2 linked regions of the Luteitalea sp. TBR-22 genome follow. The protein of the gene in region 1 interacts with the protein of each later gene in a pairwise test. Links are inferred from orthologs where the notes say so. Each region holds a gene or a part of one and is shown on either strand. Other genes may lie near its edges. The genes, in order: ftsA and TBR22_RS18505.

Region 1 (3,142 bases):
GGCGGCGCCCGCGGCGCGCAGGCCTGGCGCGCCCGTGCCTGGACCGTCGCGCGCATCGCCACGCTGGCCGTCGCGCTGGTCGGGTCGGGCTGGTACGTGCAGGACGTGATGACCAGCAGCGAGGCGTTCGCCGTGCAGCGACTGCACGTGATCGGCGTGTCGCGCCTGTCGCAGGGCGAGGTGCAGGGCCTGCTCGACGGACTGGTGGGGCGCAACATCGTCAGGACCAGCCTCGAGCCGTGGCGCCAGAAGCTGCTGGCCTCGCCGTGGGTGCGCGAGGCGAGCCTGCGCCGGGCGCTGCCGTCGACCATCGAGGTGCGCATCACCGAGCGCCTGCCGATGGCGGTGGCGCGGGCCGGCGACCTGCTGCTGTTGATCGACGAGCAGGGCGCGGTGGTCGACGAGTTCGGGCCCCGTTACGGGCGGCTGGACCTGCCGATCGTCGACGGCCTGATCGATCCGGCGGCGGCGCCCCAGACCCCGCCCGACGAGGCGCGCGTGGCGCTGGTCTCGTCGGTGCTCGTGTCGCTGCGCGACGCCAGCCTGCTCGGGCGGGTGTCGCAGATCGACGTCCGCAACCCGCGCAACGTCGTCGTCATGCTCTCGGGCGATGCCGCACAGCTGCAGGTCGGGCACGAGCGGTTCGCCGAGCGCGTGCAGGGCTACCTGGACATGCAGGAGCGGCTCGCCCGCATGGTCCAGCAGGTGGAATCGGTGGATTTGCGGTTCGACAACCGCGTGTACGTCCGCCCGCGCAAGGCGGGCGTGACCTTCGCGTCGATGCCACAGGTCCCCGACGGGGAAACCGTGGCGGAAGCGCTGGCGGAGCCAGAGGACGCTGATGAACAGCACTGAACTCATGAGGCAACCAGTGGGAGGGCACCGTGCCTCGGAATGAACGATACCTGGTCGGCCTCGACGTCGGGACGACCAAGGTCGCCGCGATCGTCGGCGAGGTCACCGACGACGGCGGGGTGGAGATCATCGGCATCGGCACCGCCGACGCGCGCGGCATCCGTCGCGGCGCGGTGGTGAACCTCGAGGAGGCCGTCGAGTCGATCAAGAAGGCGGTCGAGGAAGCCGAGCTCACGGCCGGCATCGAGATCGACTCGGCCTACCTGACGCTCTCGGGCGCGCACATCAAGGGCTTCAACAGCCGGGGCGTCGTCGCCGTCTCGGGCAAGACGCGCGAGATCACGCGCGAGGACGTCCGGCGCGCCATCGACGCCGCCAAGGCCTTCGCCCTGCCGAGCGGCCGCGAGATCCTGCACGTGCTGCCGCAGGACTTCGCCGTCGACGACGAGGAGGGCATCGCCGATCCCGTCGGGATGACCGGCTCGCGCCTCGACGTCAACGTCCACATCGTGACCGGCGGCGCGGCGTCGATGCAGAACCTGATCGCCTGCGTCAATCGCGCCGGCGTCAACGTCGTCGACACGGTGCTCGAGCAGATCGCGGCCGCCGAGGCCGTGCTCACGCCCGACGAGCGCGAGCTCGGCGTCGCCGTGGTCGACATCGGCGGCGGCACCACCGACTTCGCGATCTTCGAGCGCGGCAGCCTCTGGCACACGGGCGTCGTCGCGATCGGCGGCGACCACTTCACCAACGACATCGCCGTCGGGCTCCGCACGCCGGTGCCGGACGCCGAGAAGCTGAAGCGCCGCTGCGGCTGCGCGCTGAACTCGATGGTCGGCGAGGACGAGACGATGGAGGTGGCCAGCGTCGGTGGCCGTCGGCCGCGCGTCATGTCGCGCCGCATCCTGTCGCAGATCCTGCAGCCGCGCGCCGAGCAGGTGTTCCACATGCTGTGGGACGAAATCGACAAGGCCGGCTGCAGCAACTCGCTGCACTCGGGCATCGTGCTGACCGGCGGCGGCGCGGCCCTCGACGGCATGGCCGAGATCGCCGAGCAGATCTTCGACCTGCCGGTGCGCCGCGGCGTGCCGGCCGGAGCCGCCGGGCTCGGCGATCAGGCCAGCAGTCCGATCTATGCGACGGCCGTCGGCGCCGTCATGTACGCGAGCCGCAACCGGCCCACCGCGCCAGCCTCGTCGCCGATCGGCGTCCGACGGCTGCTCGAGGCCGTCAGCTCGCTGTTCAACAATTTCTTCATCGGGCGTTGAGACGTCGGTAACGGGAACGGGGACGGGGGAGAACGCATGTACATCAACGAACTTGACGGCACTGGCCGTCGACGCGGCGCCGGCAGCGCCGAGGATCAGGCACTGCGGCTGACGCTCGACACGGAGGTGCGCGCCGGCGCGCGGATCAAGGTGGTGGGCGTGGGCGGCGGCGGCAGCAACGCCGTCAACCGCATGGTGCGCTCCGGCGTCAGCGGCGTGGAGTTCATCGTCGCCAACACCGACCTGCAGGCACTGCAGCAGAGCCCCGCGTCGACCAAGATCCAGATCGGCGGGAAGCTGACCAAGGGCCTCGGCGCCGGCGCCGATCCCAACGTCGGCCGCAACGCCGCGCTCGAGGACACCGACCGCCTGATCGAGGTGCTCGACGGCGCCGACATGGTGTTTGTCACGACCGGCCTCGGCGGCGGCACCGGCACCGGGGCCGCGCCCGTCATCGCCAGCCTCGCCACCGAGCTCGGCGCGCTGACGATCGCGGTCGTCACCAAGCCCTTCAAGTTCGAGGGCAAGCGCCGGTCCGAGCAGGCCGAGCGCGGCCTGACCGACCTGCGCGAGTGCGTCGACACGGTGATCACCATCCCCAACGAGCGCCTGCTCGCGACGATCGACCGCCGCACGCCGCTGCCGGAAGCGTTCGCGGCCGCCGACGACATCCTGCGGCAGGCCATCCAGGGCATCTCGGACCTCATCCTCGTGCCCGGCCTGATCAACCTCGACTTCGCCGACGTGAAGACGATCATGTCGCACATGGGCCTGGCCATCATGGGCACCGGCGTCGCCGAGGGCGAGGACCGCGCCATGCAGGCCGCCAACCGCGCGATCTCCAGCCCGCTGCTCGAGGACGCGTCGGTCAAGGGCGCCCGCGGCGTGATCATCAACGTGACCGGCGGCACCGACATCTCGCTGACCGAGGTCGCCGAAGCCTCGGCCATCATCCAGGACGCCGCGCACGAGGATGCCAACATCATCTTCGGCGCCGTGGTCGACCCGACGATGGCCGG
Region 2 (3,315 bases), 1.5 Mb from region 1 along the record:
CCAGACGCCCCGAGTATCGACCCCGTGAACCTGGCCCTTGGTCTGCCTCGCCTGCCCCGCGCCGCACGTCGTGCGCTCGCGTCCCGCGAGGCCCTGCACGCCTGGTGGCTGGCGCTTCAGCAGCCCGAAACGGCGCCAGCTCTTGCACGGTTTGTCGTCGACAGGGTGTCGGAATGGCTGCCGCTGCAGGCCTGGGCCATCGTCGTTCCGGGGCGCCATGGGCTCGAGCTGGTGGCAGGTCCGGCTCCTCGCCGTCGCCCGGGACAGGCCGCCCTGGCCATCGCCGACGCCGCCCTGAAGACCCCCGACGGCCACTGGAGCGCCGGGTCCATCCGGGCCGCGCTCGGCACCGGGCCCGACGCGGCGGCTGTCGCGTGGGTCGTCCGCGGCCGAGAAGAAGTGGCAGGAGTGATCGTCGGGATTGACGACGCGCCGGCGCCCCGCCCGCCCGACGTGGGCACCGTGGCGACGATGCTCGAGGAGGACGTGCTCGGACCCGTCGGGCTGGCGCTGGCGCGCGTGCGCCAACTCGACCGCCTGCGGGAACTGGCGGCCATCGACGATTTGACGGGCCTGTACAACGCCCGGCACCTGCAGCAGACGGTCGAGCGCGAACTCTCGCGGTTGGCGCGCACGAGGCGCCCGCTGTCGCTGGTGTTCCTGGATCTCGACGCCTTCAAGCGGGTCAACGATCGCCATGGCCACCTGATGGGCAGCCGAGCGCTCGTGGACGTGGGGCACCTGCTGCGGGCCTGCGTCCGCCAGACCGATACCGCCGTGCGTTACGGCGGCGACGAGTTCGTGGTGGTGCTGCCCGACACCGGCGCCCGCGACGCTGGTGGCGTCGCCCGCCGCATCCAGCAGCGCGTCGCCGCGGAGAAGTTCCTGGCCGCCCACGGGCTGGACCTGCGCCTGACCGTCTCGGTCGGCGTGGCCACCCTGAGGCGCCCGACATTCACGGCCGCCGACCTGATCAGGACCGCCGACGAGGCGATGTACTGGGTCAAGCGTCACGGCCGCAACGGCATCAGGGCCGTGCTGCTCGGCAGGGCAGCACGGCCCGACACGATGACAGGGCCGGCTGCTGCAGCCGGCCGTCCCAAGAGGAGTACCACCGAGTGAGCCTGCGTTCCCTGTTCTCGTTGTTCTCGAGCGACCTTGCCATCGACCTGGGCACCGCCAACACGTGCGTGTACGCCCGCGGCAAGGGGATCGTCGTCAACGAGCCCTCCATCGTCGCCATCAACAAGGTGAACGGCCGCATCGAGGCCGTCGGCAAGGAAGCCAAGGACATGCTCGGGCGCACGCCCGGCAACATCGTGGCCATCAAGCCGATGAAGGACGGCGTCATCGCCGACTTCGAGGTCACCGAGAAGATGCTCACGTACTTCATCAAGAAGGCGCACAACCGCAACGTGTGGGTGCGCCCGCGGATCGTCATCGGCGTGCCGAGCGAGATCACGCAGGTGGAGAAGCGCGCGGTGAAGGACAGCGCCTATCGCGCCAAGGCGAGCGAGGTGCACCTGGTCGAGGAGGCGATGGCGGCGGCGATCGGCGCCGGCATGCCGATCACCGAGCCCTCCGGCAACATGATCGTCGACATCGGCGGCGGCACCACCGACATCGCCGTCATCTCGCTGGCCGGCATCGTCTACAGCAAGGCGGTGCGGGTGGCCGGCAACGAGATGGACGAGGCGATCATCCAGTACATCAAGAAGACCTACAACCTGCTGATCGGCGAGCGCACCGCCGAGCAGATCAAGATGGAACTCGGCTCGGCCTTCCCGCTCGAGGACCCGCGGGAGATGGAGATCAAGGGACGCCACCTCGTGGAGGGCGTGCCCAAGACCATCACCATCAGCGACAGCGAGATCCGCGGGGCGCTTGCCGAGACCGTCAACGTCATCGTCGACGCCGTGCGCATCGCGCTCGAGCGCACGCCCCCCGAACTGTCGGCCGACATCGTCGACCGCGGCATCGTGCTCACCGGCGGCGGATCGCTGCTCAAGAACCTCGACAAGCGTCTCCGCGAGGAGACCGGCCTGCCCGTCGCGATGGCGGAGGACCCGCTGTCCACCGTGGTGCTCGGCGCCGGCCGCATGCTGTCGGACTTCAATCTGCTCAGGAAGATTTCGATCGATTGATGACAGACCTCGGGAATCGGGAAGCGGGAATCGGGAGTCGCCGAAGGGCGGCGTGCAGCGGGCTCTGTCCCGGTGCACCTGACGCATCCCGTATGCCGACTCCCGACTCCCGACTCCCGACTCCCGTCCCTGTGCAGTCGTGCTGACCAACGACCGCGGTCCCGTCCTCGAGTTCCAGAAGCGCACCGGCTACCTGCTGGTGGCGGCGCTGCTCGGGCACCTGTTGCTGATCTCGGCGCAGGTGAGCTCGCAGACGGGCGCCAGCGTGCTCGAGACGACGATGTTCGGCGCCCTGTCGCGGGTGCAGGCGCTGACGTCGTGGGTGACGCAGGGGATCACCGGCGCCTGGGGGAACTACGTGGCGCTGCGCGGGCACCGCGCCCGCGCCGACGCCCTGCAGCTGCAGCTCGATCGGCTCGGTGTCCAGCTGCAGCACGCCACTGCCCAGGCCCGTCGCACCGAGCAGCTCGAGCGCCTGCTGCAGCTGCAGCGCACCGAGCTGCCCGCGACGATGGCGGCGCGGGTGATCGCGGCCGACCCCGCCGCGGCATTCCGCACCGTGACCATCGACAAGGGCGCCTCCGACGGCGTCCGGCGCGACATGGCGGTGCTCTCGCCGCTCGGCGTCGTCGGACGGGTGATCGACGAACCGGCGGCGCATGCCGCCAAGGTGCAGCTGATCATCGACCGCAACGCGGGCGCCGGCGGCGTGATCGAGCGCAACGGCGCCGGTGGCGTCGTGGTCGGCGCCAGCGCCGACACCGACCTGCCGCTGCGGATGGAGTACGTGTCCAACCTGGCCGACGTCACGCCGGGCGACCTGGTCATGACGTCGGGCCTGGACGGCATCTATCCCCGCGGCTTCGTGCTGGGGCGGGTCGAGCGTGCCGAGCGCGGGTCGGGCCTGTACCGCCTGATCGCTATCCGGCCGTCGGTGGACTTCTCCTCGCTGGACACGGTGTTGCTGGTCACCGGGCCGCAGCCGGCCCGTCCCGATGCCGGCACGGCGCCCGCGTCCAACGCGCCCGGCGCCGGGGCCCGAGAGGGGCGCGGTGAGGCCAGCGGCGGGGCGTCGCCCACCGTGGCGCCACCCCAGACCCAGGCGGCACCGGTGGGACCGGCCGGGACCGTCGGTGCCCCCAGCGTGCCGGCGACGCCGGCCGGGCCCGTC

The links.
Region 2: the proteins of ftsA (region 1) and TBR22_RS18505 interact in binary tests that used the Escherichia coli proteins (3 or more experiments, as listed by UniProt). The link is inferred for Luteitalea sp. TBR-22 from one-to-one orthologs.

The regions. Positions count from the first base shown.
Region 1 is NZ_AP024452.1:5,909,525-5,912,666, reverse strand. The notes cover bases 177-3,003. They hold ftsA (cell division protein FtsA), read left to right. Parts: upstream 177-884; coding sequence 885-2,123; downstream 2,124-3,003. Other genes in these bases: ftsZ (cell division protein FtsZ), read left to right, coding at 2,160-3,003; TBR22_RS24330 (cell division protein FtsQ/DivIB), read left to right, coding at 177-855. Outside these bases: more of TBR22_RS24330, read left to right, coding at 1-176; more of ftsZ, read left to right, coding at 3,004-3,142. UniProt on the Escherichia coli protein: Essential cell division protein that assists in the assembly of the Z ring. May serve as the principal membrane anchor for the Z ring.
Region 2 is NZ_AP024452.1:4,418,901-4,422,215, reverse strand. The notes cover bases 132-3,131. They hold TBR22_RS18505 (rod shape-determining protein), read left to right. Parts: upstream 132-1,118; coding sequence 1,119-2,144; downstream 2,145-3,131. Other genes in these bases: mreC (rod shape-determining protein MreC), read left to right, coding at 2,284-3,131; TBR22_RS18510 (diguanylate cyclase), read left to right, coding at 132-1,122. Outside these bases: more of TBR22_RS18510, read left to right, coding at 25-131; more of mreC, read left to right, coding at 3,132-3,315. UniProt on the Escherichia coli protein: Forms membrane-associated dynamic filaments that are essential for cell shape determination. Acts by regulating cell wall synthesis and cell elongation, and thus cell shape.